DNA from 3 places in the Paenibacillus sp. MZ03-122A genome. Region 1 is predicted to be linked to each of the others. Evidence: riboswitches for the same ligand, from Rfam matches in the RefSeq annotation. Region 1 holds a riboswitch; each other region holds the start of a gene.
The links. A riboswitch is a leader RNA that binds a small molecule or an ion and turns the genes downstream of it on or off. The one in region 1 is predicted to bind cobalamin.

Region 1 (10,044 bases):
AGATTGCTCCTGGAGCGTCTTCAGAATCGAAGCATACAGCTCTTGGCGCTTGGTTTCATCTGTCGATGAGAGCGCTTCGTGTACTTGCTGATCCAGGTCTTTCTTCATCGGAAGGGCGCTCAGCACCTCGGAAATTCCAAAGCTCTTCTTAGCAATAACATTAATAAAGGAATGCGGATCATAAGGCGCACCATAGTTGTACCAGAAGTACAGATCAAACTGGTTGGATCTAAGGCGCTTAATTTGAACCGTCAGCTCCAGTCCGGTCAGGTTCACTTTGACACCCAGTTCTCCCCATTCAGCCTGAATGGTTTCAGCCATCGCCTTTTGGATCGGATCGGTTTTATCGAAAATCAGCTCAAAATCTAGCTGTTGTCCGTCTTTTTCCCGTACTGTACCGCCTGCGGGCAGCTTCCAGCCAGCCTCATCCAGCAACGATTTGGATTTTTCCACATCATAACCAACAGGCTGTAAGTTTACATTCGTATACGGATAGTTTTTGGATAAAACCGTATCCGCTGTTTCCTCCAGCCCCGAGGTTACACCTTCCACCATTGCCTGCTTGTTAAAGCCATGCTGGAGTGCCAGACGTACCCGAAGGTCTGCCAGCTTGGGATTGGATGAGTTGAGCAACAGGCTTCTTGTACCGACAGGCTCGGACAGCGTGGTAACATACTGATTCGTGTCGCGAAGCTGTTTGAAAGCATCCAGACTAATGACACCCTCTCCATAAATCAGATCCAGATCGCCTTTTTCAAAGGCCATTACACGGGTTTCGCCATCGGGAATGATTTTTACCGTAATTTTATCCACCTTTGGTGCAGTGCCCCAATAATTTGGATTACGCTTAAAGGTTGCATATTCATCTTGCTTGTATTCATCCAGCATCCAAGGTCCTGTACCTACAGGTTTCTTGATTCCCTTGGACGTATCTCCATCATCCGGGAACCCCGCTTCACCTAGAAAACGGAACGGGCGAACGACAGACAAATCCTGAAGCACCGGGTAGTATGGCTCTTTGAGCGTCATTCGGAAGGTGCTGTCATCTACAGCTTCAGTTTTGTCGAGAACGCCTACTATACCAAGCCAGCTGTGCGTCTTCTCATTTTTCATAATAGCGTCAAAGTTCTTTTTGACAATGGCTGCATTAAATAGCGTTCCATCCGAAAATTTCACACCTTTGCGCAGCTTAAACGTATATATCTTGCCGTCCTTGGAAATAGTCCAGGATTCAGCCAAAGCAGGCTCCAGCTTGCCTCCTTGCTTGTAGCTGACTAACGGCTCATAGACCATGGATTGTGCAAAAAGTTGGGAAGGATTGTATACGTGAGGATTCATCGTACCAATGTCACGCGGCCACGATAGCGTGATAGACTTTTCATTGGCAGCTCCGTCAGTAGAGGTGGATGCAGGTGCGTTCTCCTGCTTCGCGCAGCCCAAAACAACGGATAATAAGAGGAGCGCTACCAACATAAGGGTGGCAGTCTTGCGGTGTCGAACGGACATCAATGTATTTCCCCTTTTCTATATATGTGATAATGATTATCATAATCATATTTAGAATAGGTACCACGTTCTATTTTGTCAACAACATTCGACAAGCCATCCTCTTATTTATTTTAAATTTGTAGAATATTAAATTTATGGCTTAATTCGCCAACGTTTGAAACAGAGCACGCGTGTACTCATGCTGTAACAAGTCTTCATCCCATTCCTTAAATATTTCCACGATCTCCCCCTGAACCATAACAGCAACGCGGTCACAAAACTGACGAGTAGATTGGAGATCGTGAGTGATGAATAAGTAGGACAACTCACGCTCCTGCTGCATTCTCTTAAGCATGCCCAGCACGGAAAACTGCGTTGTCGTATCCAGATTGGCGATCGATTCATCGAACAAGATAATATCGGGCTCCACCGCCAACGCTCGGGCAATACATACCCGCTGTTTTTGCCCGCCACTTAGTTGTGTTGGGTATTTTTCCAGACATTCCGTGTCCAGCCCCACAGATTCCAGTAAAGACTGGCAAATATCCAGTACTTGAGCTTTTCGTCCGGGAAAATAATTGTGGATTGGCTCCTCCAAAATATCTCGTATGGTCATGCGAGGATGGAGCGAGGAAGACGAATCCTGTGCAACCAACTGGATTCGCTTGTACAGGTAGATATCCTTCATCCTTCCGGTGTGAATGGGCTGGTCATCCAGCCAAATCTCTCCTGAGGTCAACGACTCCAGCCCTAGAATACATTGTGCCAGCGTGCTTTTGCCACTTCCACTTTCTCCAACCAGTCCAAGACATTCCCCCTGTCGTAGCTCCAGATTCACCTTCTTCACAGCCTGTTCGCTATCTTGCGTGCTGAACCAGCCTTTTCTCCGTTTACGGACAGGGTATGCTTTGGTCACATTCTTCAATTCCAGCATCACTGGTGCATCCTTCCTTCCGGGCTCATCTCCAACACTCGATCTGCTATGCGGCTCATCCCCTGGCGATCATGTGAAATCAGCAATATGGTGAGATCAAAGTCTTCTCTCAACTGTTGCAGCAATGCCAAGACCTTGTCCCGGTTGATAACATCCAACGCCGTAGTAGGCTCGTCGGCAATAAAGAGGCTCGGACCGGAGCTTAACATTGCAGCCAGCAGCACCCTTTGACACATGCCTCCGCTTAGTTCAAAAGGATATGACGACAAAATATGCTCAGGATTTGCAAATCCAACCTTGCGGAGCAGAGAGCGCAAATAGGCCTCCCGCACTGGAGTAGCGCCTCCTCTGGCTATCTCCGTGGCACGGCTCAGCAGCTGCCGCATCCGTGGCAGCACGCCCAGCGGGTGGACTTGCTGCGGTGCAGTGTAGGATGCGACAGAATCAGCGTGCTCCGGCTCCATTTGGTCATGCGGCATCCGACGCCGCCCGTGCAGTCTAAGCGTGTCCATCAGCTGGGCGCGGACAGTCCGGATCGGGTTCAACCCGCTCAGCGATTGTTGAATGAGCAGGGCAATATCCTCTCGGCGCAGCCTTTGCCAGCGCCGTTCCTGGAACGGGAGGATGTCTTCCCCGTTATAGTAGATACGCCCTTGCGTAACATTAATACCTGGTTCCAGCATGCCTGCGATTGCGTGTGCGGTCAGGCTCTTGCCGCATCCACTCGGTCCGGTCAGGGCCACAATCTCCCCTGAATATATGGAAAAGCTCACATCACGCAGCAGTAGTTTGCCCCCGCTTCCGCTTGCTCCTACGCCTGTGCGGCAGATTTCCAAATGTTCCACGTGTAACAACGGTCTTCGCCCTGCCACTTGTTCTATCGTATCCTTGCACCCAAGGGCTGTTTGATCCTCCACTATTTGTCCGCCCCCTTTTCCGAAAAGCGGTCGCCCAAAAGCTGGCAGGCAAGTACGAACAGCATAATCGCCAAGCCCGGGAAAATCATGACATGCGGGGCCACCTGAAAATACGAGGTTGCATCATGCAGCATCACGCCCCACTCTGGCTTAGGCGGCTGTACACCCAATCCAAGAAAGGACAGCCCAGCGATCATCAGCACCACGCGTCCGATATCCCATACCGCATAAACCAACAACTGCGGCAACGCTTGTGGCAATACATAACGGCTCAGTATACGTACGTGTGAATTGCCGGATAAACGGGCATATCGAACGTAGTCCTCCTGACAGGCTTTTTGAACCAGACTACGGATATACCGGACATAGCCCGCCCACCGTACCGCAATAATCGCAAGGGTCATGTTAACAAAACCTGGACCCAAAATGCCCACAATTGCCACCGTTAAAATAATATCAGGAAAAGCCAGTACGCCGTCGATTCCCCGCATGATCAGCTGATCCACGCGTCCGCGCACATAACCAATGAGCAACCCTATAGGCAGACTGAAGCATAACGTAGCTACAGTAATTGCACATGCGATTAGCACGCTCATCCGAATCCCGTAAATTAGCCTTGACATTACATCCCGACCCAGATGATCCGTACCGAAAGGATATTTCCGACTGGGTGGTGCCAGACGGTTCAAAAGATCCACTTGAAGAGGATCATGAGGAGCGACCCATGGAGCTAATAACCCAAGCAGCACGATCAGACCAAACAGTACGCCTCCTGCCAGCAAGCTCCCTTGAAAGGAAAGCCGTATCTTTTTCATTTTCAGCTTCCCCCTTAACGCAAACGCAGCCTCGGATCTATCGCCGTCTGGACCACATCCACCAAACACTGAACTCCTACAATTAAAAATACGGCGAAAATAACATACCCCTGAATCACCGGATAATCTCGCTGTGTAATTGCATCTATAAAATACTTGCCCAACCCCGGCCATGAAAAAATGGTCTCTACGATGACATTGCCTGCCAGCATAAATGATAGATTGGTACCTAGCAGTGTAATTATAGGCAGAACCGCATGCTTAAATATCTCAAAAAACAGGATATGCATACGGGAAAAGCCTCGAGCCTTCGCTGCTTTCACAAAATTCCGGTCACCCAGCTCCAGCATTTGAGCGCGCAGTACACGGGCTTGCACAGCTCCCAAACCTGCACCAAGAGTCAGCGCTGGGAGCACTAGATGTGTCCAGTCCTCTCTTCCCATGGATGGGAGCCAGCCCAAGCGAACGGAGAATAGATAGATCAACAGAAAACCAAGCCAAAAAGAGGGGATCGACGATCCCAGCAGGGCGAACAGCCTGCCCAGACGATCCAATGGGCCGCTAATTTTTAGCGAGGCAGCCAGCCCCAACCCCAGCGTAAGCACCGTCATGACGGCAAAGCCCGCAGCAGCTAGCTCCACAGTAGCAGGCAGTCTGTTCCACAGTTCGGCTAGCACGGATTCCTTGGATACATACGAGGTGCCCCAATGCCCTGTGAACACATCCCGCAGCCAGTTCACATATTGAATATGAAACGGTTCGTTTAAGCCTAGTTCCTGTCGTAGCGTCGTCAACGCCTCCTCAGAGGCAGGGACATTATGCGCGGTGAGCAAAATGGTAGCAGGGTCTCCAGGAGCCAGCCGCATCAGTACAAAAGTCAGCGTGGATACAACGAATACAATGATGAGCAGCTGCGCCACACGTTCCAGTATAAAACGAATCATAGGATACACCGCTCGTTATTCCGCAATATCGGATTGCGCTGTAATGTAGTAATACTCGATCGGATGGGGTGTAAAACCCTCCACCCCTTTTTTCACACCAAACACATTGTCAGGATGCACAATGAACGACTGTGGCAAATCCGTATTGATGATATCCAGCGCTTGTAGTGTCACAGCATTACGCTGCGCTGTATCCTTCGCCAGCTTCAAGCTGTTAAGAATACTCTCCAGCGGTTTGGAACTATAACGGCTTACATTGGCTTCGCTTTTCGAAGAATAAAACATGTCCATAAAATATTGTGGCTCTCCTGTATGAGCAGTAAGCATACTGTACATAGCAAAATCCCAATCGTTTTTGGTCAACGCCTCGTCGATATTTTCCACCTTGCGAATCTTGACCTGGATTCCCTCTTTCAGCAATTGGCTTTGGATGACCTCAGCCATAACAGAGAGCTCCGGACGCTGAGGAAAAGTCAGCAGCGTAACCTCGAACGGCTTGCCTTGCTTAGTCCATGTCCCTTGGGCATCCTTCTGCCAGCCATCCTTCGTTAACAGCTGATTCACCGTTCCGTCCAGCGCTTTACGCTCAACTTTACCGAAGGGAAGAATGCTCGGGAACGGACTGCTTGCCTCCGTACCGAAGCCCCTCATGACGGCGCTCACAATCGATGTGCGTGGAATCAGGCTGTCCACCACCTTACGGTTCGCCGCATCCTTGAATACTGGCGATTCCATATTGTACACGATCATATGGGTGCGCAAGGAGGGAGCCGACAGAACTTGTAGCCTGTCGTTCTTTTTCAGTACCTCTGCGTTATCAACCGGAATATCCGTCGCTACATCCACCTCGCCGGATTGCAGCGCCATCAGGCGCGAATTCCCGTCCGTAATGAACTTCATTGTCGCCTCAGCCAATCGGGCCTTCTCGCCCCAGTATCCGTCATAACGCTCTACGACCAAGGATTGGTCCTTGCTGAACGCTTTGATTTTAAAGGCGCCTGTCATCGCTGGGTAACTCTGCTCATCTTTCATCGATGCCACATCCAGTACAGTCGTCGATGGATCAGCTAGATTGGACACCAGCGCCGCATTCGGCTGGTTTGTCGTGATCTTTAAGGCCAGCGGGCCGCTTACATCAATGGACTTCACATTCAGTAAATCCTTCGCCAGATGGCTTTTCTCGATAGAGCGTAGCAAAGATGCTTTTACACTTGCTGCATCCATACTCTTTCCATTATGAAAAGTGACTTTATCCTGCAAGCTGAACGTCCAAACTGTAGGACTATCCTGCTTCCACTCCTTTGCCAGCCAAGCCACAGGCTCCAGCTTTTCATTCAAACGTACCAGTGTCTCACCTGCACCGGATCGCATCACATCCCAGCTATTATCTCCGTGCGGGTCAACACCTGACGGTTCCCATGTATACGCCATTACCAGCTTTTTACCTGTCACTGTTTGTTGTGCTGACCCGTTCTCATCTTTGCCGGAGCTATTCGACGTCTTATTGCTAGTACATCCCGAAAGAGCCATAACTGCCAGTAACAGCATCACCCCTGTACATATCAACCATGAGCGCCTGCTATGATTGCTAATCATTCGATGAATCCCCCTCTAGCTTGTAAAATCATATAAACCTAACGCAAAACGCGAAAAAAGCATTCCGGACCACTTGATCAGCAGTCAGAAATGCTTTCATTATAAAATGTCAAAACACACCTCGAAACCAACTCCAAAAACATAGAAGGGATCAGATCGGTTTCAGACATTCCGTATGCAGCACGCCTAACCACCTCCCCAGCATCCCGTGGGTCTGACAGTGATGTCAAAACAGGCAGGTCTCCTGACTCCAAGCGTATCTTTCAGGCCTTCCCGGTTCTTCACAGTTCCAGTGGCTGTTCTGAAAGCTCCAGCAGTATCCTGCTGATGCCTGTATACAGTGGCGGGCCCGTGTCGGAATCAACCGAACTTCCCTTTTAAGTGAACACGCTTAACAACTATCCACATGGTCTCAACAAACCCCCGTACATAGAGTCGTCCGGCTCACACCTGTTTTCTTCTTTTATTTCTTTTCATTACGATCTTATTTTGTTGTCACAGGCTTGTCAATAAATGCTGTATAATAATTCAAATTTGAATGATATGGCGAGAATGAAGGTAATGGCTATTCATTGCGTGCACGAAATGACGGGCATTCCGTCTCCCTCATGATGTCCCGAAAACTGTACCAGACTACTTAATGAATCTAAAAGAGAAGCATAAACGAAAATTTAGCAGCGAGATTGCAGATCAATTTGTACAAGCTATAAAAAAAGATACATTATATCAAATGCCTGAAAAAGCAGTTGGTTATTCCTTCTCCAAAAAATTGAGGAAGAAAAAAATTTGAAAAGCGACAAAACCAAAGAGTTGATCGGAAATTTAGTGAGCAAACCTTGTGGAATTTCTATTATAAGGATAACAGCATTGGGGGCAGCTACCAAACAAAAGAACTATATTGTTGATTCTTCTCAGACAGCCTTTGAGACAAATTTAACTATTAGAGAATTTACCCGTAAAACATTCCTTAGTGATTTAGAGAATGAGTTTGAAAAGCCTCCGGTGATTAGCCGGGGGCCTAATTTGTTAACTGACCATTTCCTGACAAGCCATGTCAGCGTGCCGTTTAGGTGCCTAGCAGTCAAGTTATTTTTTAGCTAGTAAGTGAGCGAAGCGAGGGATCTTGCAGGTCGTTCACAGCGTCGTACTGTAAACCAGGACGAAGCGACGGCTTGCTTTTACGCTCGAAAAGTTGTGGAGCTAAAGAGTTTTGTACGAACAACCAAACGGGGAGGCACTTGCTATTAAACCGTCAGTTAATAAAAGGACCGTTGCGATCAATACGGCTCTCTTCTATCTTATTTTAAATTTTATCCATTAAATAAAATTATTTACAAACATAAAATTTACAGGTAATATTTACTTATTCCTTCTTATGGATAAAAAAACAATTGTATACACGACTCCAGAGAGGAGACTTAGTAGAAATGAGGTTGATAATGTTCTGAAAATAAAGGTAGATGCGGACACTGTGTAAAGTTGCAATGAGCCGTTAAGCGAAGAAGTTGTCGTCGTTGGTCCTTGAATAAAGGAATAATATATTCCTACCAAAAAACCGTAAGACAAATACTTAAACAGATTTTTTTCAAATTTACTCATTTCTTAGCCCCCAATAATATTTTTCGAAGAGGAGAATTTTAATACTATGAAACCATTCAAAGTCATGACTAAAACAGCAATAATTGCAGCATTGACAGCAATATTATTACCATATGGAGCCATTGCTTCTGCAAATGATGCGCCGAATCCATTGTCATCGACAATACAATCAGAAGCCGGAAAATGGGAACCGACAGATGAAATAAAGGCCAAGGAAGGACAAGTCTACAAATATATCGATCCTAGTAGTGTTAACGATGATGTTTATTACTATTATGTCAATTACGACAATTTAAATCAAGAAAAAGGTAATAATGATAGAATTAGTACCCAATCCATTGGGGTGACTCCTATTGTTAAAACCCATGAAAATCTAGGTTATTGGGTTGATACAAACAATGCAATTCGTGTAAGTACATATACTGGGCCTGCTGCTGCAAAAATTACAGTGAAAACTAATATTAAAGTGAAAGCGGAAGGAGCAATAACAGGTGGTGTTAAAGCTATAGAAGGCACATTGGGTTTTGGTATAGAAGCTGATATTGGCCTAGATGATGAATATTCAATCAATGTTCCTAAAGGAGAAAGATGGGTCATTAGTGCTTTTCCACGATATGAAAAACATAGATTAGGAATGTATTGGCCAGCTCCATTCATAGGTGATCCTTTCATAGGTTATGTGAGAGTAGACAAGCCTGTGGGAATTGCTTTCAGAGTAGAAAAGCACTAATCATATCAAATAAATTGAAATAAAAAGAGAGGCCGTTGCAACCAACACGGCTTCTTTTTTATAGCGGAAAGTAGCGGGACTCTCGCGAGTCTACTCAGTTACTTTGGACTGGATCTGTGGCGTCCGAACGATCTATTGCGTTCAAAGGACTTTATATCATACCTAGACAGGGTTACACGAAAGAATGTCGAATAGAGCGGGTAAGTAAAAGAATGATGAAACAGGATTGTAATTCGTCGTGACGGACAATTAAATACTTGGTACTACGGGCTTTTTATTGACAAGCACGGAGGGTGATGAAATTAACAAGACAGCGAAATTTGAGGATTGGAAGACCGGACATATGCACTCACAAAACTCTGGGTTTTGGAATTTAATTTCGTATGGAATCTTACTGTATCAGCATAGGGAGGCATTCACTTTATCTATCTGCTAACGCATACGGTTCGAATAATCTTCCGTGATTTTTGCTAGGATAAAAAAACAACACGTTCCCAAAGAATATTTTCTATCGTCCACGACTTTCACGTCCAATAGTCATAATTCTGGCCCCCTGCTTTAGCTTGTCCAAATCCAGGAAATAAAGCAGTCCCCTTGTTGACGATCCGCGACTGTTGCGCATCTGCTTACGCTGGCTGCGAACCAATGTAAGCAGCTTCGTTAGGTTATAGCTGTCCAACTCCAAACTCAATCAATTTGGGTGTGCTGCGTCTGGCTCCGGCCAGCCTGACGCCTGCCGTAATAGATACCAGTTTGCACAGCCTATCTTCTCTGCTCATCTTCCCCGGATAACTCCATGCCAAAAAGCCGGAAAAGAGGCATACGTCCTCTCTCCGGCTATCTTTATTTATTCCTAATCATCAAACCTTCTGTGGAACCTCCGAAACCGTCACGCTTTTGACCGATTCCCTTTGTTTTCTCGTCAAAACAATGTTCAAGACAATCGCAGTAATCGAACCCGAAACGATCCCATTTTGCAGCAGCATTTTGGCAAAGCTCGGCAGCTGGTCGAACATTTGTG
Region 2 (10,044 bases), 210 kb from region 1:
CGCTCAACAACAGGTATACATCACGTGTGCCAAAGACTGAATGTACCGCTTCCGCGAGCGAAGTCCATGCTTGCGCCCCTCCTGTATTGCCCACGTTCACACGTGCCACAGCTTCGTTGTCCGGCGCATCCAAACGCAGCTCAATTGTGGCATAAGCTTAATTAATATGATAAAAAGTTTATTTATGAAAGCGTTTTAATATATCGTAGCTAAAAAGGGATACCCCGGCAACAATACCGAAAACATCCTATACTGGTTGAAAGAGAGACCGCAGCATAAAGACAAAAAAAGTTGTATTTTACCTTCAATATACAAAGCTAAAAATAATATTTTTTGGTATAATCAGGATATATCATGGAAGGAGGAAGCTCTAATGAAAAATACTGGAATGACACGGCCTCTAGATCAATTGGGCCGGATTGTACTTCCTAAGGAAATGCGGACCACAATGGATATCAATATCGGTGATTCACTTGAATTTTTCGTAGATGAAGAAGGGTTTGTACTAAGAAAATACACCGGTGTCTCCTGCAAATTTTGCGGCGCGGTGGATCATTTAACTTATTTTCGCGACAGCTTTATTTGCGCAGAGTGCATCCAGGTATTAAAGACCGATGAAAATGTGCATGCCACAAGCACCGATGCTATCCAGGCTCAAGAAGATTCTAAGCCGACCCGAACCAACACAACCTGGCAACCCAAGCAATCTAGAGTGCAGCAAGGTGAAATGGTAAAAAAGCTACGCAAGCTGATTCAGGAACACCCGAACCTGCCACAAAAAGTATATGCCGAAATGCTAGATATTTCCCAAGGCCGGGTGTCCCAGTTGAAAAAGCTACTCTAAACCTTCTCAAAACAATATCCCAAGATCATATACTATGTACTCGCAAGCCTATCATTTTCCTCGCAACTACGATGGCCAGATATAGAGTAAGGTGCATATTCGTGGATGTGTCCCTTACTCTGTATCTGGCTTTTTTATGCTGCCCGCTCCTACCAATGTGACAATAGTCACATACTCTCAATGTATACGTATATACAATATATAGATCGAAACAATTGGTTAACACAAGATATCATCAATATGTTGTTTTTGTGAAAAATATATATATTTTACTATATGGAGGGTTTTACGATGAAGGTGCTGGAGGAACATCAATTATACGACATCGGCGAGCGGGTCATTGGGGCACAAGATCTGGACATGCTGCGGGAGAATGCAAATTTGAATGGAGAATCGTTCAGCGGCAAAATGAGCAAGCTTGGGTCCGAGTATGCCAAATGGTATGCACGCCTGCGGGTACTTCCGCCTGAACTGACGAACGCGATTGACCACGGGTATGTATATGTTCACGATTTGGACCAATATGCACTCGGAACTACAAATTGTATCTTTATCCCTTTTGGTCGTTTACTGCGAGACGGCTTCAATACAGGCAACGGCTCTGTGCGCACACCGCAAACGATTATGTCTGCTATGGCACTAGTCGCCATCATATTCCAGTCTCAGCAAAACAGCCAATTCGGAGGTGTCTCTGCCAATAAAATCGATTGGGACCTTGCCCCATACGTTGCCCGGTCCTTCCGCAAGCATCTGCGCAAGGGACTCCGGTTGTTCGAGGAAGAGATAGAATCCAGTCTGTCTGAAGACGAACTACATATGGCCAATCCCCATTTGCAAGAAGTCTGCCCTCGTTCCTACGCATTCGCACGCGAAGAAACGGAAACGGAAACCCGGCAGGCTGCTGAATCGCTCATTCATAACCTGAACACCATGAGCAGTCGGGCGGGGGGACAGATTCCATTTACTTCACTGAATTACGGAATGTGCACGTCTGCTGAGGGACGGCTTGTTACTCAATCGCTGCTGGAGGCCACTATTCGCGGCTTGGGCAGCGGGGAAACTCCTATTTTTCCACAACATATTTTCCAATGTAAAGAGGGAATCAACCAGGCAGAAGGCGACATCAATTATGATTTGTTCTTACGGGCGGTAGAATGCTCTAGCAGACGGATGTATCCCAATTTTGTGAATGTGGATGCCACCTTCAACCTGCCTTTTTACCGTGCTGATGATCCAGATACCATTATAGCGACAATGGGTTGCCGTACCCGCACCATTTCTGACCGTTTCGGTAGAAACCGGCAGAGTGGCAAGGGAAATCTCTCCTTCAATACCATTAATCTGGTGCGACTTGGCATTGAGTATGGTATTTGCACAGGCAAACGCCTGACACCTGACCGTGATCGCTTTGATGCGAGACTAGAAGAAGTTATGCGCATTGCGGTAGATGGCCTAATTCATCGTTATCAAATCCAGACCAGCCAACCGGCCAAAGCCTCGGACTTTATGATGCGCGAAGGGGTATGGGAAGGTGGAGAACAACTGGCACCAGATGATAAGGTGGGAAGCGTACTAAAGCACGGTACGCTTTCGATCGGGTTCATCGGGCTGGCTGAGTGCATGAAGGCACTATACGGGAAACACCACGGGGAGGATGATTTCGTATACCGCGAGGCACAGCGAATCATCACTTCCATGCGCGTGTATTGCGATCGAATGAGTGAGTACCACAATTTAAATATTACATTGTTCGCTACGCCTGCCGAAGGTCTGTCGGGCAAGTTCACATTGCTGGATCAACGTGATTTCGGGATTATTCCTGAGGTAAATGATCGAGAATATTACACGAATTCTTTTCATATTCCCGTGTATTACACGCTCCCGGCTGCTCGTAAAATCAGCTTGGAAGCTCCGTTCCATAACCTATGCAACGCTGGTGCGATTTCATACATTGAGCTGGACGGTAATGCGCGGAATAACCCGGATGCGTTTCTTAAAATTGTTCAGTATGCGCTGCATCAGAACATCGGCTACTTCTCCATCAACCATCCGGTGGATCGTTGTACGGAATGTGGTTATGAAGGGATTATCGGGACAAGCTGCCCCCAATGTGGCACAGATGAGGAGCACACACACTTTCAGCGCTTACGTCGGGTAACCGGATATCTGACAGGAGATTATACCGTTCGCTTTAATGCCGCAAAACAGGCAGAAGTTCGAGACCGGGTGAAACATAAGTGAATTTGTGTGGCTACATTCCGGAATCTCTGAACGAAGGATACGGCCTGCGCACCGTTGTGTTCATTAGCGGTTGCCGTCATGCCTGTCCTGGATGCTTTAATCCAGAGTCGTGGAGCTTCCGTGCAGGCGAGCCATTCACCCCCCAACGACAACAGGAGGTCATTCGTGACATCATGGAAAATCCGTTGTTGGACGGACTGACTCTCTGCGGGGGAGACCCGTTTTTCTCAGCAGCAGAATGCTCGCAATTTGTGCGTGACTTCCGCGAGGCCTGTCCCGACCGAACCGTGTGGGCTTACACTGGCTTTGTCTATGAAGATCTACTCACAGATCCGGAGCGACAGGAACTGGCGCTTTTGTGCGATGTGATTGTGGATGGTCGTTTTGTAGAACAGCAAAAGGACCTGACCCTTCCCTTCCGGGGCAGTCGCAACCAGCGTCTGGTAGATGTAAAAGCCAGCATTCAGGCAGACTATACCGTTTCATTGACATAAGGCGATGCTTACCCAGCAAGCAAGATGCTATATCTAATCTAAGACAAGCCCCCATCATGGGTAAGGCTTGTCTTTTTTTCATATAGCTAACAGATTCCATTGGAGTTTCTATTGCGCATCCTGTAAGTTTCACTTATGATGGTGAACAAGTATACGAGTGCATAATTATTCGTCATACCTTAACCGCATAGCTTGGAGATAGGTGTCTGTTCTATTCAGATCAGGCTTAAAAGGGAAGCCGGTGCAAATCCGGCACGGTCCCGCCACTGTAAACGGGGAACTTTCAGCTGTTCATATATCCACTGGTCCACAGACCGGGAAGGAATGCTGAGCGTCATGATCCGTAAGTCAGGAGACCTGCCTATTTTAACAACATCGCAAGTACCTACGGAAGATAGGGAGGTGTTAAGAGCAGTCGCCGTATTTTTGATTTTTTAATCACGGAGGCATTCTTTCCCCTACTTATTTTTAACCTTGGGGGGAAGAATGCCTTTTTTGGTACGTAAAAATAAAACAGCTACCCGCTAGGAGGAAAAGTACATGTCCATTATTGAATGGCCTGAATTGTCCGGCTTAATCAGCAGTAATCTGGGATATCCGCGTATCGGCGAAAATCGGGAATGGAAGAAAGCACTGGAACGCTTCTGGAACGGCAGCATTAACGAAAGCGAACTGCAGACGGAAATGAAAAAATTACGGTTGGAGCATCTGAGCAAGCAGCGCGATAAGGGGATTGATCGCATTCCTGTCGGAGACTTCTCCTATTACGATCACATGCTGGATACATCTGTGATGTTCGGTCTAGTACCTGAACGGTTCAACTATCGTCCCGCAGGTCCGGTTCCTCTGTCCGTGTACTTCGGGATCGCTCGCGGTCAGAAGGGAGCAACCGCCAGTGAAATGACCAAATGGATGAATACCAATTATCACTACATCGTTCCCGAATTGGCAAATGCAGTCCCGGTATTCACTGAAAATAAACCCTTACAAGCTTATCGTGAAGCAAAACAGGAACTAGGCATTGAGGGTAAACCGGTTCTCATCGGCCCTTATTCATTCGTTACCCTTTCCAAAGGCTATGATCGTAAGGAGCTTGCCTCTATTATAAGAACCTTCCTGCCTTTATACACCCATGTCCTATCTGAACTAGCAGCAGAAGGTGTTCAGTGGGTCCAAATCGATGAACCTGTCCTGACCACCTCATTCCCAGTAGAGGATCTGGACATTATTCAGGAAGTCTATGAAGCTTTGAACCAAGCTGCGCCCTCCTCAAATATAATGCTGCAAACCTACTTTGGCAGCCTAGATCATTATGAGCGTCTGTCCGCACTTCCGGTACAGGGGCTAGGTCTTGATTTTGTGTATGATGATGGCGAAAATCTTCAGCATATATTGCAGCATGGCTTCCCTAAAGGAAAAACGCTGGGCGCTGGTGTCATTGACGGACGCAATATATGGCGAAGCGACCTGAACGCTGTAGCTGCTCTGCTGGGTCAGTTAGCAGAACAGACCACTGCCGAGCAGCTTATCGTACAGCCATCATGCAGTCTGCTGCATGTGCCAGTCAGCCTGGAGGCAGAGCACAAGCTGGACAAGGAGCTGGTGCAAGCGCTGGCCTTTGCTGATGAAAAGCTAGAGGAAATCGCCATCCTGACGGCTGCACTTAGCAAACACGATCCATCCGCACTCACCAAGCTTGGACAAAGTGCAGATGCGGTAGCCCGTTTCAACAGTTCAGCGGCACGCGTACAGACAACTGCCGATCTGGCCGACCTGTTGGCCAAAGAGCCTCTGTCACGCAGCGTTCCTTTCGCCGAGCGTCGTGAGATTCAGCAAAATAAGCTGAAGTTGCCTCCACTGCCTACGACGACCATTGGTAGCTTCCCGCAAACCGCCGAGATCCGCAAGGCCCGCCTGCACTATCGCAAAGGAGAATGGTCTGCCGAGCAATATCGAACGTTCATCCAACAGCAAATTAAGGAATGGATTGATATCCAAGAGGACATTGGCATTGACGTGCTTGTACATGGGGAATTTGAGCGGACCGACATGGTTGAATTTTTTGGCGAAAAGCTGAACGGCTTTGCTTTTACGCAAAACGGATGGGTGCAGTCCTACGGCTCCCGCTGTGTCAAACCGCCGATTATATACGGAGACGTTTCCTTCGATCAGCCCATGACCGTGGAAGAAACGGCATTCGCCCAATCGTTAACTTCCAAACCTGTTAAGGGTATGCTTACGGGTCCTGTGACCATTTTGAACTGGTCTTTCGAACGTAATGACATTCCACGCAGTCAAGTTGCTTTACAGTTGGCTCTGGCATTACGGGCAGAGGTAGAGGCACTGGAACAAGCGGGCATCGGCATGATTCAGGTCGATGAGCCTGCAATTCGTGAAGGGCTTCCGCTGAAAAAAGAACAGCAGCAAGCCTATCTGGATTGGGCGGTTCAAGCCTTCCTTGTGACCACGGCCACCGTAGAGCCAGCGACCCAAATCCATACGCATATGTGCTATTCCGAATTTCAGCATATGATTCAGTCCATCTCCGATATGGATGCCGACGTTATATCTATTGAAACCTCGCGAAGCCACGGAGAACTGATTGTCAGCTTTGAAGATCAGGTATACGACAAAGGCATTGGTCTGGGCGTGTACGATATCCACAGTCCGCGCATCCCCGATGTATCTGAAATGCTAAGCATGATCCAGCGTGCCCTGCGCGTACTGCCATCAGATTTGTTCTGGGTTAATCCGGATTGTGGTCTGAAAACCCGCACCAAAGAGGAATCTGTCGCCGCCTTGCGGCAAATGGTACAAGCAGCTCAAGCAGCCCGGGCTGCTTTGGCTGTATCCAACTAATTTTTTTATCGTATCCAATCGCGCCATCATTTTCGCCTTATCCTATTCCCCTTTCCGGCCCTTATTGCTAAAAGCCAGGAAGGGGGATTTATTCTAGATCATATAATGTATATACGCCTTGAATATGCTCCATTTTCATCTGCTTCATATGTACGCCTAAGCCATGTTCTCGATCCCAGGAGCAACTAAAATTCAAATACAGTTCATCCTTTGCCGATGAGTCGGAAATCAGTATAGACATAAGCTGTATTCGATCCAACAATTGTTCCGGTCGCTCCACATAAGGCGCATATTCATCTGGGTCCTCTCCCCATGTACTGTAAGCATTCCGGTACTTTTCCACTATGCCAGCATAATGATGGTGTATGGACTCCAACACTTGAGGATGAATAGTTGACGAATATTCCATATACTGCTCCCATGTCTTTTTTTGCAACTGTGTAGGTTCTTCTATAGTCTGTGCCTGTTCTTCGGAGTCGGCTCCCACGATAAATTCGACTTCTACTTCCGAGGGCTGCCCGCAAAAATCAACATGTACTACACCACGCAGAACAATCTCCTCAGATACATCCCAAGACTCATCATCCTGTTCCAGTTCCATATACCAGTGTTTCCAATCCACCCTTTACCACCTCTTCATAAAAAGTAATCTTTAAACCTATTGAATACTTTACAATCTATCATTTTAATGAATGAAATTAAAGCGGCATCTTATTTGGGCTTCCAGCCAGATTTCGAGGAATTTCCAAATGAAACTACTTTTTTCTACAACATTCGCTATTCAATAAAGCCTTCAAGAAAGAAAATCTGCCCATTTCGGCACAAATATTTTATTATTAAAAATTTAGTACCTTGCATTAATCAGTACATGATGTTAAATTATACCTGACTACTGTTCTATAATTAGTACCCGTGACAAATTATGCACAAACACACGTTTCTTCCCCTTATTCCGAACGACACCTATGAATCATTGATAACATCCAGGAAGGGAGCACCGCTCGTGAATGTGAACATCCAATTCAAAAAAGGGGTACTGGAACTGTGCGTTCTAGTTCTAATTGGACGCAGAGACCGTTATGGCTACGAGTTGGCTCAAGCCGTCTCCCGTCATATTGAAGTAGCTGAGGGAGCCCTATATCCACTGCTTCGCCGTCTGGTATCAGAAGGATACTGCACAACGTATTTACAGGAATCGACCGAGGGGCCTCCCCGTAAATATTATCGGCTGACTGATACTGGAAGCCATTATACAAAAATACTTACGCGGGAATGGAATGATTTTGTCCATCATGTCGCAAGCCTACTGGAGGAAGGAAATTCCGATGAATAGAAAACAGTTTCTTACAGAGGTGGAGCAGCGTCTTTCTCCTCTCCCTGCAGAGGTACGCAATGAGCTGCTTAGTGATTTGAGCCAGCATTTTGACTACGGGTTGGTCAATGGAAAAAGCGAAAGTGAGATTGCCAATGAGCTGGGTAACCCAGAGGATATTGCCCGAGAAGCGTTGGATGATCCCAATGCAGCCTGGAACGCTTCTCCTCCGCTTCGCCAGGGAAGCTTCGCACGCAATCTTTTTACTTTCTTAGGACTGCTGTTTCTCAACTTGCTGATCTCCATCCCGATTATGGCTACCCTATGGGTAGTATGGGTTTCATTGACCGTAGTAGCGGTCATCTTCATTGCAGCCCCCCTTCTCGCCGTTACTGATTATGCGCTGAACAGCACCTTTTACCCGGCCAAATTCTTTTTCTCTATCACGTTGACGGGTATAGGTCTATTGCTGCTGCCTGGAGTACGTTATCTCTTACTCCTTATGGTCAAAGGCACAGTACGATACTGGAAATGGAATCAGACTACCCTGAGGGGAGCTTACTAACAACATGAATAAAAAGTGGTTTATTGCTGCAGGTCTGTGCATTGTGATCGGTGTAGCCGGAATGGTGGCTTACGGTGCCCCATGGAGTCAACAAGTCATGAAGGAAACAACTGCGATTAACAAAAAATGGACGTTCACACGTGGTCAGCTACAGAAGCTGAAAGTGGACAGTTCTGATGATGTCTCTATTTTGTTTACTCCCGGCTCTGGCGACCAAGGTACGATACGCATTAGTGGAGAAGTTCAGACAAAGGTAGCCGACCAAATTCATAATGCCCGAATTGAGAACGGTAAGCTTACGATTCAATCGGAGCCGGCCGCTTCCTTGTCATTTCTTTCGATCACCCCTGATTTAGATCAAACGATTACCGTAGAGATGCCCTCCGGCGAAACACTAACTGACCTACAGGTAGATGCACATTCAGGGAATGTAAAACTTCAAGATGCCTCCGTGCAGAATACTTCCATCACCGCTACTTCAGGCACTGCCGAGATTACAAACCTCCAAAGTACCCACCTGATCGCAAATTTAACATCCGGCAATTTTACAGCCAGTCAGCTTGCAGCAGATATGGAGTTGAAGCTTACTTCAGGCGATGTTACCATCCGCGATTATAGCGGTAATGGCCTTATTTCCCTAACCTCAGGGGAGACAAATATTACGCAACGTGCCGTAGCCAACTTGGAAGTAAATGCTGATTCTGGTGACGTGAAGATTAAACAAGCTCCCGATTTTAAAGGTGTTTATAATGTCCACTCTGACTCTGGGAGTATAGATACTCCCGAATCTGTTCTCGGTAGTGTGAACGTGATAAAGGTAGAAACCACCTCAGGGGATATTAATATTTCCAAATAGGAGACCTCTAGATGAATACCTCATCAGAGGCGAAGTTTGGTTCAATGAGTTTAACCTTGTATAATGTAACCATGTGCTCACATGCACAATCACGTTATGGAGTGAAAAGGAGGAGACTGGATGGAACTTAAGAATAAAACAGCCATTATTACAGGAGCCAGCAAAGGAATCGGTAAAGCAATTGCCGAAACTTTAGCCAAGGAAGGCGTTAACCTGGGATTAATCTCACGAACATTGACTGACCTGCAAAAGCTGCAGGATTCGCTGGGGAGTACATACGGTGTGAAAGTGGTGAGTGCTGTTGCAGATATATCTGATCGCGCACAGGCCGCTGCCGCTGTAGCTTCACTGGAACACGAGTTGGGCGCTGTCGATATTTTGATCAATAATGCAGGCATTGCTACCTTTGGCACAGTCGCAGATATGGACCCCGAAGAGTGGGAACGTATTATTCGCGTAAACCTGATGGGAACCTATTATGTTACACATGCTGCTCTTCCAAGCATGCTGGCACAAAAGAGCGGAAACATTATTAATATTTCCTCGACGGCAGGAGAACGAGGTTTTGCAACAGGCTCGGCATATTGCGCATCCAAATTTGCTTTGATGGGCTTCACGGAAGCACTGATGCAGGAAGTTCGCAAATCCAATATTCGCGTCACCGCGCTGACTCCAAGTACTGTCAATACAGAACTGGCGGCAAACGCAGGACTGCCTATTGGTGATGAGGATCGCATGCTTCAACCGCAGGATTTGGCCGATCTGACATTAGCCGCATTGAAACTGCCTCCACGGGTTCAATTAAAAGTAGCCGGTATTTGGACAACCAACCCACAGTAATTCGACATGACATCTTAGATTCATTGGCTGTAC
Region 3 (10,044 bases), on a different contig from region 1:
CAGCAGCAATATTCGTGGCTCCTGCACCATTACTTTTGCCAAAGCTACACGCTGTCGCTGTCCCCCACTCAAGCGGTCCAATGCTCTGTCCGCCAACGTGGCAAGACCCAATCGCTCCAGCACGCGATCCGTGATCGCCTCCACATCAACACCCTTTTCCCTGCCTAACCAGTCCTGATGAGGAAAACGTCCCATTTCTACGACTTCCCTGACAGTGTATCCCACTGGAGGAAGCCCTTCCTGTTGGAGTACGGCTATGAGTCGGGAAAGCTCTTTTCTGCTGTAGCTACCGACCTTTTTGCCATAGATATGAACGTTTCCCGAAGTTGGCTGATCTACACCCGAAAGCAGATGCAGCAAGGTCGATTTTCCACTGCCGTTCGGACCAATAATCCCCCACCAAGTTCCTTCGTCGACGCTCCAGCTTATATTCTTTAACGCATGGAACTCTCCATAGGCACGTGTCAGACCCGCTACCTCTAATGCCCGATCCCGCACCTTCTGTGATTCACTTTGTTCTGTCACAGCAGTTCCCCCCTGCGCAGCTTCTTGTTCCGGTACAGGAGATATGCGAAGAACGGTGCCCCAACAAAGGCCGTCATCACGCCCAGAGGAATTTCCGTGGGGGCTAACAACGTGCGAGCCGCCGTATCTGCCCAAGCCATAAAAATGGCTCCACCGAGCGCAGATAATGGAACAATCATCCGGTAATCAGGACCTGTCACCAGACGAATGATATGCGGTACAACAAGTCCCACAAAGCCAATCACTCCACATACCGAGACAGCGGCAGCTGTCAGCAGCGTGGAAATGATCAGAACAGATAGCTTCGTCGCATCTACATGAACTCCCATGTGAGCCGCCTGCCGTTCACCCAAAGCCAAAATATTCAGTACACGTGCCCGGTTCCATAGAAATACCAGTCCTATGACCACATAAGGTAAAAGGATTCCTGTATATGACCAACCGCGCAGGCTAAGACTTCCCATCGTCCAGTACAATATTTCATTGACCGTCTCCTTCGACATGGCTGTCAGAAAGGAAACAACTGCTCCTAGAAAGGATTGCATCACTACACCCGACAAAATGAGACTTTGTGTCGGAATTTTTCCACCTTCCCGTGCCAACGTCAGCACCATCCACAGCGTCAGCATTCCGGTCGTAAATGCCACTAGCGGCAGCGTCCATATGCCAACAAATGAAAATTGAAGGCCCCAATAGATCAGTACTGCCGCTCCTACCGAAGCCCCCGAGGATACCCCCAGTGTATACGGATCAGCCAAAGGATTACGCAGCACACCCTGAAATCCGGCTCCCGCCAGCGCCAGCGCTGCTCCTACCAACATTCCTAGTAACACTCGTGGCAATCTGACCTTCAAAATAATCTGCTCTGAGGATGTATTCCAATCCGGTGTAAATGTATCGCCTAACCACGGAAGGTGGTTAACCAGAATGCCCGTGATCTGGCTGACCGGAAGCTTGGCCGAGCCGATGCCAAGACAGAGCAGCAGCGTCAGCAACAGCAAGACAAGACCTGTCCCTCCAAAGCCGATCAGTTTACGGTTCATTTGAAAATTTCAGGATACACGCCCTTGGCCACTTCCTTGAGACCTTCCGTTACGCGTGGACCCGGACGACTGATCAAATTATCATCCACGGCAAACACCCGGTTGTGGCGAACAGCCGATATTTGATCCCATCCACTGCGAGCTTTAATGATTTCGCCGAGCGTTTGGCCAGTTTTGTCGTCCTTGACACTTTTGCTGTACAAAATCACGTCAGGGTTCGCAGCAATAATATTTTCCTCACTAATTTGGTACCACCCCTTCTGCGTGGCACCTACATTTTCGCCGCCCGCCAAAGTAATCAGCTCGTCCATAAACTCACCTTTACCAACTGTCCAGCCTGGTGAAAACTCGACGTATACCCGCAGCTTCTGCCCTTTACCGATATTTTTAACTCCTTCTTTCACTTCCGCTACATCTGCTCTCATCTTGTCAGTCACCGCTCTCGCATCTTTCTGATGATCGGTGATTTTTCCATACAATTCGATGTTAGCTATGACATCTTCAACTGTCTTCGGTTCCGTTTTAAAAATCATAATTCCCATGTCGCGCAGCTTGGTCGTAGCCTGTTCACTAAGTGATATCCCTGCAAAAACGACTTCCGGGTTAGCAGCAATGATCGCCTCTTCGTTCGGTTTCATAATACCGCCTACTTTAGGCTTTTTCGTAGCTGCTTCCGGGTAATCAGAGTAGTCGGAGACGCCAACTATTTCCTTATCCAGTCCGATGGCGAACAGCGCCTCGGTTTCTGCCGGGGAGACGGAAACGATTTTATCCGGCGCTTTTTTGAATGTAAATTCCTGTCCTGTTGCATCCTTAACTGTTAGTGGGTAAACTGTTTTGCCCGGAGGCTCTTGTGCGGTTACGGTCTTTCCCGGCTGCTGTGCAGAAGTCTGATTCTCTTTATTTTCAGCATTTTTCCCATTAGCGCCACATGCACTCAGCACAACTGCCAAAATCAGAACCAATAAACCTGTTGTCCAAACCTTTATTTTTTTTCCTGCCATGATTTGCACCCCTTCATAAAAAAATCGTTAAGAGCGTTACTTGAGCATCATCAGATATCTTCTAAATCCAGCCTTCTTTTCCTATCAAAAAACCCCCGCATCCTTATATCAGGACACAGGGGTCACGTTAGCGCAGATCGTGCGCAGGCGGCAGCTTCTTTCCGCACGGACAGTCACTGCGAACACGTCATCCTTTCCTCGAAGGATTATGGTGACAGGCGGACGGGCAGGTATCCTGACTTATGGTAAGATGCATGTCCTGAAATTCCTTCATATGCTTAGTAGCACATAAAGCAGGACTAACGGGCATGTTTCCATTTACAGTGGCGGGACCGCGCCGGACTTACACCGACTTCCCTTTTAACAGCGCAGGCAAGGGAAACCATAGTTTCATCACACTGCGCCGACCTCGTCTGCTGGATATTTGATGTAGTGGTAGTCAAGCCGTTCTTTTACTTGATGATTATAGGTTAAAATGAGGCGGCTTACAACCCAAACAGCCTCTTTATCCACTGGTGCCTAACCTAACGAGGGAGCATTTCCGCTATGTAATTGTGCGGTCCTGCCAGCCTCAATTGAATCCTAAATGCTTCTCCCGGCTTCGGATTCAGACTCCAAAAATCATGGCCCGGTATCAGCATACAAGCTAACTGACGAATTACGCCACCATGCGTAACGACCAAAACAGAGAGCGGCCCAGCAGTCAAATCCATGGGTCGAACTTCCATAGCAACACGCCATTCATACAGAGAGTCAAGAAATTTCCGCAAACGATTCACAAAATCTGTCCAAGACTCTCCTCCAGGAGGGGTTATCCGTTGCGGCTCATCAATCCAAGCGCGATACAACGACACATCCTTGAGCATGTCATACGTTTTTCCATCCCACTCGCCAAAATGAAGCTCTCGCAGACGTGGTTCCATCATAGGAGACATAGTGGATAGGGAACCTCCAGACGTCAATTCTGACTCCGGCACAATGATCTGCAAGGTCTGGCAACATCGCATTAAATCGCTGCAATAGATTCGAGCAAAGGACTGCCCCTGCAATTCTTCTTGCAAAGGCTTTAATTCTTGTTCTGCTCCTGGTAGCAAACCTAAGTCGGAGTGTCCCATATATCGACGTTCCTTATTCCATAAGGTTGTGCCGTGACGAACTAACACGAGCTCCATGTCCCAATGCAGATCTTCTTTAGCATCATACGGCACCTTATCCTCCTGTGAGTTCGGACTTTGTACGTCTTCTACCGTCCTTTTTGCTGCTATATCTTGTTTCAAGATCATGTCACTTCCTGCTCGATCATTATTCAGTGTGTCACGCCTCACCCTCACCGCACCCATCCCAAGGCAAAACAACCTGCGGCTCCTAACAAACACAATCCTACGAACATACTGGACACGGCGAACATCAGCTGGATTGTATGCCGTATATCTTTCGACTCTAGCGGTCGTATCCAATCGCCCATGTATGCACGAAAAGAGCGTACGCCATGATACACATTATAGCCTCCAAGACGAATCCCCAGTGCTCCAGCAACAGCTGATTCCGGGAAGCCACTGTTCGGGCTTGGGTGCAGACGAGCGTCTCGCTTGACTGTGCGCCAGCTTCTAGCAGCATCTCGCTTGTATATCCACGCCGCTACCACAAGCATTGCCGCTGTCAGGCGTGCCGGAATGTAGTTAGCCACATCATCCAGACGTGCTGAAGCCCAGCCTAAATGCAGATACTTTTCATTTTTATAGCCAACCATGGAATCGAGCGTATTCACAGCACGATAGGCCAGCGCCAAGGGTGCTCCTCCGATCAGGGCATAAAAAAGCGGGGAAATAATCGCGTCCACGATATTTTCAGCGACCGTTTCAACCGTACCACGTACAATCTCAGGCTCATCAAGCTGTTGCGTATCCCGCCCGACAATCATGCCCAGCTCCCGCCGTGCCGCTGCCAGATCATCCGCCTGCAACGCTCGATATACTGCCATTCCTGCATCCTTTAGTCCTTTGGAAGCAATCGTGGTCGCAATCAGCACCATTTCTGCGCCGACAGACAACCACGGATGAATCCAGGCAAGCAAGTGCAACAGCGCCCAGGCGAGCGCAAAGGAGCCTCCCGCCACAATGAGCGGAAGCAGTATACCCGCACGTTTTAGCCCCCGATCACTGCGGACCTGGCGACGAATCGCTTTTTCCAATGCTGAAATGGCATGTCCCATACCGATGACTGGATGCGGCAACCACCTCGGGTCACCGATCAGCCTGTCCAAAAGGTAGGCTGCCAGGATAATCAAGCTAACTGTCACGCCGCTGTTCCTCCTCCAGCACTTCACCCAATACAGACAGCAGCCTGTCGTTGGCTTCTGCATCCTTGACCGCAATCCGAAAATGGCTCGTCGTCAGTCCCGGATACATAGCACAGCTACGTATAAGAATTCCGCGTTGTCCAAGCGCCTGCTGAATAGCCGATGCGCTCCACGTACCCGGCGCCCTTGCCAGCACGTAATTGGCTTCGCCGGGAACGACACCGCAGCCCCATTCCGCCAAGGCGGTCAACAGGCGGTTGCGCTCCGCAGCAATCAGCTCCTGTGTTTGGCGCTCATATGCTTGCCCACTTCTCAAACACGCCTCCCCAGCCAGCAATGCCAATCCATTCACACTCCAGGTCACCTGTTTGGCCGTCATTCGCCGGATATAGTCCGGATGAGCAATCGCATATCCCAATCGCAAGCCAGGAATGGCATAAAATTTGGTCATTGACCGGATCAAAATCACATGAGGATAGCGATCCAGCACAGGCAGCAGTGAGATTCGCCGTTCCAGCGGAATAAAATCAATGAATGCTTCATCCACCACCAGCACGGTACCCGTTGTGCCAGCCGCCTCTGCCAGCTCGCACAGCTCCTGCTCACTATATTGCACGCCATTTGGATTATTCGGCTGTCCGAGGAACAAAACATCTACCTGCTCCATGAGCTGAAGGATGTCCTCCACGTCCGCCTTCCATTGAAGCGAGGCCTTCCCATACACCCGTTTGACCTCGGCTCCGAATTTGCCAGCCAGCTCGGCATATTCCGAAAAACACGGCTCCACTGTACCCACACGCTTAGGAGCTAGTCCCAATAGTAGGAGCGCCATGCTTTCAGCCGCTCCGTTTCCGATACTTAGCGACTCCGGTGGAACATGCAGTCGCCGTGCGAGCATATTTTTAAAATTCCGATGCCCAGGGTCTGGATAGCGAATCACAGTGTCAAATGAGTGTTGCAGCGCCTCAAGCACCTCTGGCGGTGGACCAAGCGGATTAATATTTGCACTAAAATCTACAAAATCCGCAGCAGCTCCGCCAAAAGTCGCGGCAGCTGTTTCCCTGTCTCCACCATGACCGTAAACCTCTATCATTGCCTCTCATCCTTTCCGCCCGTTTCCAATCATTTAGCTCCATTATGAGGCTGCTTTTTGCGTCCCGTCAATGCAAATGAGCTTTTGTACATGGCTCACTTGGGTTACAATAGAAGGAGGCACACATAAATTACACAGTTTATATACGGAGGAATGGACATGCTGTTCATCGACAACCAGGGGATACACGATCCAGCCATTAATCTTGCTATTGAGGAATACGCGCTCAAGCATCTACCGCTGGACGACAGCTATTTGCTGTTTTACATTAATCAGCCTTCTATTATTATAGGCAAGCATCAAAACACTATTGAAGAAATCAACGCCGAGTTTGTTAGGGACAACAATATTCAAGTCGTTCGTCGCCTGTCCGGCGGTGGGGCTGTATATCATGATCTCGGTAATTTAAATTTCAGCTTTATTACCAAGGATAACGGGGAGTCCTTTCATAATTTCCTCAAATTTACGCAACCTGTGATTGATGCCCTCCGCCAAATGGGAGTAGAAGCTGAAATGACAGGCCGCAACGATCTACAGGTCGGAGAACGTAAAATTTCAGGAAACGCTCAATTTGCCACACGCGGACGTATGTTCAGCCACGGTACATTGATGTTTAACCTGAATCTGGACAATGTGGCTGCATCGTTGCATGCCAATCCCGAAAAATTCAAATCCAAAAGCACTAAATCTGTCCGCAGTCGCGTAGCTAACATCAGCGAACTAATGGACCGTGAGATGACCATAGAGCAATTTCGCGAGGAACTACTGCGTTTCATATTCGGATCAGAATTGGATCAAGTACCTCAATATAAGCTCACCGATACCGATTGGGCCAAAATCCATGATATATCCAAAGAACGCTACCAATCGTGGGATTGGAACTACGGTCTATCCCCCGAGAGCAATATCAAGCACACACGTAAATTTCCGGTCGGTATTATTGATATCCGCATGGATCTTAAGGAAGGCTACATCCGTGATATTAAAATCTATGGGGATTTCTTCGGTGTGGGTGACGTTGCTGATATTGAAAATATCCTGCGCGGCAAGCGCTATGATGAAGGTGAGGTACGTCAAGCCTTATCCTCTCTCGATTTGAAGCACTATTTTGGTAATATTGAGTTGGACGATTTTGTTGGACTTGTTTTTTTGGAAGACTAACCGTTACTTTTTCCCATCGTTTCAAGCCAATACTTCAGTGGTTATAAGGGGACAGGCTCTTATAGGAGCTGTCCCCTTTTCATTGCGATATTGTCATTTTGAATATTATAAGATACAATTTTAGCATTGCCCCATGATAGAGATAAAGGAGAGAATACCGATATGTATAAATTAATTGCCATTGATATTGATGATACACTCATTAACGACCAGAAAGAAGTCACACCAGCGACACAACAGGCATTAGAAGCTGCTGTAGCAAAAGGTGTGGTGGTTACCCTCGCTACTGGACGAGCTTATGCCTCTGCACACAAAATTGCTCGCCAGACGGGTTTGAACGTGCCGATCATTACGTACCAAGGAGCTTTGGTTAAAAACCTGCTGGACGAAAACGTGCTGTATGAGCGTTATGTTCCACTCGTGGCTGCACGTCGTCTGTTTGAATTCTGCGTGGAACGCAATCTGCATCTGCAAACGTATATTGATGACAAATTGTACACACGTGAAGATAATCAGAAAATCAAAGATTACACGGAGCTGAACAACACGGAATATTTTGTAGAGCCTGTATTCAGTAAAGTTATAGAGCAGCCGGCTCCTAAATTGCTGATTATCGACGAGCCTGAAGTGTTGGATGAATTAATTCCTGAACTTCGCGAACTGCTTGGCAATGAAGTTCACATTACAAAATCCAAGCCTCATTTTCTGGAAATTATGCATCATGAAGGCACTAAGGGCCATGCGCTTACCTTCCTTGCAAATCATTTTGGCTGTGAACTGTCGGAAACAATTGCTATCGGTGACTCTTGGAACGACCACGAGATGCTTGAATGCGCTGGTCTCGGCATAGCGATGGAGAATGCCATTCCCGATTTGAAAAAGCTGGCTGATTACATCACTCGCAGCAACAACGAAGACGGTGTTAAGCACGCCATCGACAAATTCGTACTCAACGTTGAATAAAGTAAAAAGTAACTGTTCCTATAATACTTAAATGAAGTAGTACAACAACAAAGCCTCCAAACGTCGCATGTTCAGTAACATATGACAGTTTGGAGGCCTTTTCTGTCAGATCATATAATAACCTGCCCCCTTTAAAATATCAGGCAGCAGAACGTACCTTACGCCTGTTCACCAGACGGATAATTCCATTGTTCATAAGGATTAATCCGGTCACAATGAGCAGCACCCCAGCCAGCATCCACCAGCTTACATGCTCTCCATACAACAACGCTCCCAAGCCCACCGCAATCGGCGGTGATATATACAGCCACATCGTCGGAAACAGGGGATTTGTACGCTCCATGAGCCAGTAGAATAGTGTATGTGCAATCATCGAACCAAACAGGATCAGATAAAGTAAAGACCCCATGGCAGGAAGGTACTGCCACCCCTCAGAACTCCACGGTTCCGTGATCGCAGACAGTAACAGCAGCATCCATCCCCCATGGATCATTTGCGCCGCATTCAGGGCAATCGGGTTCGTTTCACGAAATACATCCATCACTCGCTTGGAATACAGAGCTCCCCCGGAATAACACAGCTCCCCCAGCAAAATGATAAGGCATCCCGCCAGCCACAGACCACTGATCTGAACCGCCAATCCGGGCAGCACAACCAGCACCACACCAAGAAAGCTGATCATGCAGCCAACGACCGTAATCCGTGACGTTTTTTGCCGTAGCAGTACAGATTGTAAAATGACGATCATCATCGGCCCGGTAGCTGACAAAATAGCTCCGATCCCGGAGCTGACATATTGCTCTGCCCAATACAAGGCTGAAAATGTACCGAAGGTCGTTCCTGCTCCAATCAGCAACATTTCCTTACGCCATAATAACGACCATCGTACTTTTCCGGTCAGCTTCATAGCAATGAACAATATCGCCCCTGCCGCGAAAAAACGTACACCTGCCGATAGGAATGGCGGAAGTCCGGCTTCCACTCCCACTTTTATGGCCAAAAACGTTGTGCCAAAAATAAGACACATTACTGTAAACGCGATACCTATCATGATACGTCCCTCTCCCTTCAGTTGCTTTTAAGCATACAGGGAGACGAACAGAACAGATGTATAACTACAGAACAGTTGTATACGTTTTTGAAGTGCTATATAGTACAATACACAGAAAGGAGCGTGGATAGCATGGGTAAGAACAACAGCGAACTACTCTTTGCAGCCGATCATGCCTTAAAGCTGTATGAGCAGGTTATCCATTATGTAACTGTGCGGATTGATCGCGGGGATTGGCAAACAGACATGAAGCTGCCGTCCGTACGAAGCTTGGCTCAGGAGCTGGGTGTACATCGGCTAACTGTTTTCCGGGCATATCAGGAGATGAAGCAACGGGGACTGGTCTATGTAAAGGACAAATCAGGATATTACGTTCATGCTTCCCAAGCGACTGGGCATGCAAAATATGCTGGCTACTCGGGACATTCGTCCATTGACCTCACGTTTCACTCCGAATCTGCCCATGCGGCAGATGATCCGTCAGTTTCAGCCTGGAGAGGAATGGATGGACTTAGCCGCGTTCAATCCGTAAATACGAATTTCCAGTTTTCCAAAGCGCTGATTGACCCCTCTCTCCTGCCCAATAGATTTTGGAAAGAGCTAATGATACAGGTATTTGAAAAGCATCCGAAAGTAGCAGCCACCTATTCCGCTGTGCAGGGTGATGCCGAGCTTCGGGAGGCCATGGCGCAGCATTTTAGCGTGGATAAGCATTTTGCTTTATCACCGGATGAAGTGCTGATTACCTCCGGAGCACAGCAAGCCATTGATTTAATTGGCCGATCTCTGCTCCGTACAGGAGACCGTGTATTGATCGAACGCCCTGCCTATGGCCCCGCAATGGAAATATTCCGTAGACTCGGCGCACGTCTGACTATGACTGATATTCGACCAGAAGGTTATGA

Region 2: linked by a shared signal. The riboswitch ahead of metE (5-methyltetrahydropteroyltriglutamate--homocysteine S-methyltransferase) and the one ahead of NLX74_RS04900 (ABC transporter substrate-binding protein) in region 1 are both predicted to bind cobalamin.
Region 3: linked by a shared signal. The riboswitch ahead of NLX74_RS00395 (ABC transporter substrate-binding protein) and the one ahead of NLX74_RS04900 (ABC transporter substrate-binding protein) in region 1 are both predicted to bind cobalamin.

The regions. Positions count from the first base shown of each region.
Region 1 is NZ_JANAVI010000002.1:197,831-207,874, reverse strand. It holds gene nikA (nickel ABC transporter substrate-binding protein) at 1-1,506, opposite strand, end outside; gene NLX74_RS04920 (ABC transporter ATP-binding protein) at 1,649-2,425, opposite strand; gene NLX74_RS04915 (ATP-binding cassette domain-containing protein) at 2,422-3,339, opposite strand; gene NLX74_RS04910 (ABC transporter permease) at 3,339-4,154, opposite strand; gene nikB (nickel ABC transporter permease) at 4,169-5,098, opposite strand; gene NLX74_RS04900 (ABC transporter substrate-binding protein) at 5,114-6,694, opposite strand; cobalamin riboswitch at 6,912-7,115, opposite strand; gene NLX74_RS04895 (hypothetical protein) at 7,481-7,795, shown strand; gene NLX74_RS04890 (hypothetical protein) at 8,340-9,023, shown strand; gene NLX74_RS04885 (hypothetical protein) at 9,532-9,702, opposite strand; gene NLX74_RS04880 (nucleobase:cation symporter-2 family protein) at 9,884-10,044, opposite strand, start outside.
Region 2 is NZ_JANAVI010000002.1:405,801-415,844, reverse strand. It holds gene NLX74_RS05855 (carbohydrate-binding protein) at 1-139, opposite strand, end outside; gene NLX74_RS05850 (AbrB/MazE/SpoVT family DNA-binding domain-containing protein) at 374-844, shown strand; gene NLX74_RS05845 (anaerobic ribonucleoside triphosphate reductase) at 1,136-3,085, shown strand; gene nrdG (anaerobic ribonucleoside-triphosphate reductase activating protein) at 3,082-3,579, shown strand; cobalamin riboswitch at 3,763-3,958, shown strand; gene metE (5-methyltetrahydropteroyltriglutamate--homocysteine S-methyltransferase) at 4,120-6,438, shown strand; gene NLX74_RS05830 (DUF6985 domain-containing protein) at 6,527-7,060, opposite strand; gene NLX74_RS05825 (PadR family transcriptional regulator) at 7,442-7,771, shown strand; gene NLX74_RS05820 (DUF1700 domain-containing protein) at 7,764-8,315, shown strand; gene NLX74_RS05815 (DUF4097 family beta strand repeat-containing protein) at 8,320-9,171, shown strand; gene NLX74_RS05810 (3-ketoacyl-ACP reductase) at 9,292-10,011, shown strand.
Region 3 is NZ_JANAVI010000001.1:72,436-82,479, reverse strand. It holds gene NLX74_RS00405 (ABC transporter ATP-binding protein) at 1-525, opposite strand, end outside; gene NLX74_RS00400 (FecCD family ABC transporter permease) at 522-1,568, opposite strand; gene NLX74_RS00395 (ABC transporter substrate-binding protein) at 1,565-2,572, opposite strand; cobalamin riboswitch at 2,781-2,974, opposite strand; gene NLX74_RS00390 (histidine phosphatase family protein) at 3,097-3,855, opposite strand; gene cbiB (adenosylcobinamide-phosphate synthase CbiB) at 3,900-4,871, opposite strand; gene cobD (threonine-phosphate decarboxylase CobD) at 4,861-5,964, opposite strand; gene lplA (lipoate--protein ligase) at 6,124-7,125, shown strand; gene NLX74_RS00370 (Cof-type HAD-IIB family hydrolase) at 7,288-8,088, shown strand; gene NLX74_RS00365 (DMT family transporter) at 8,228-9,139, opposite strand; gene NLX74_RS00360 (aminotransferase-like domain-containing protein) at 9,272-10,044, shown strand, end outside.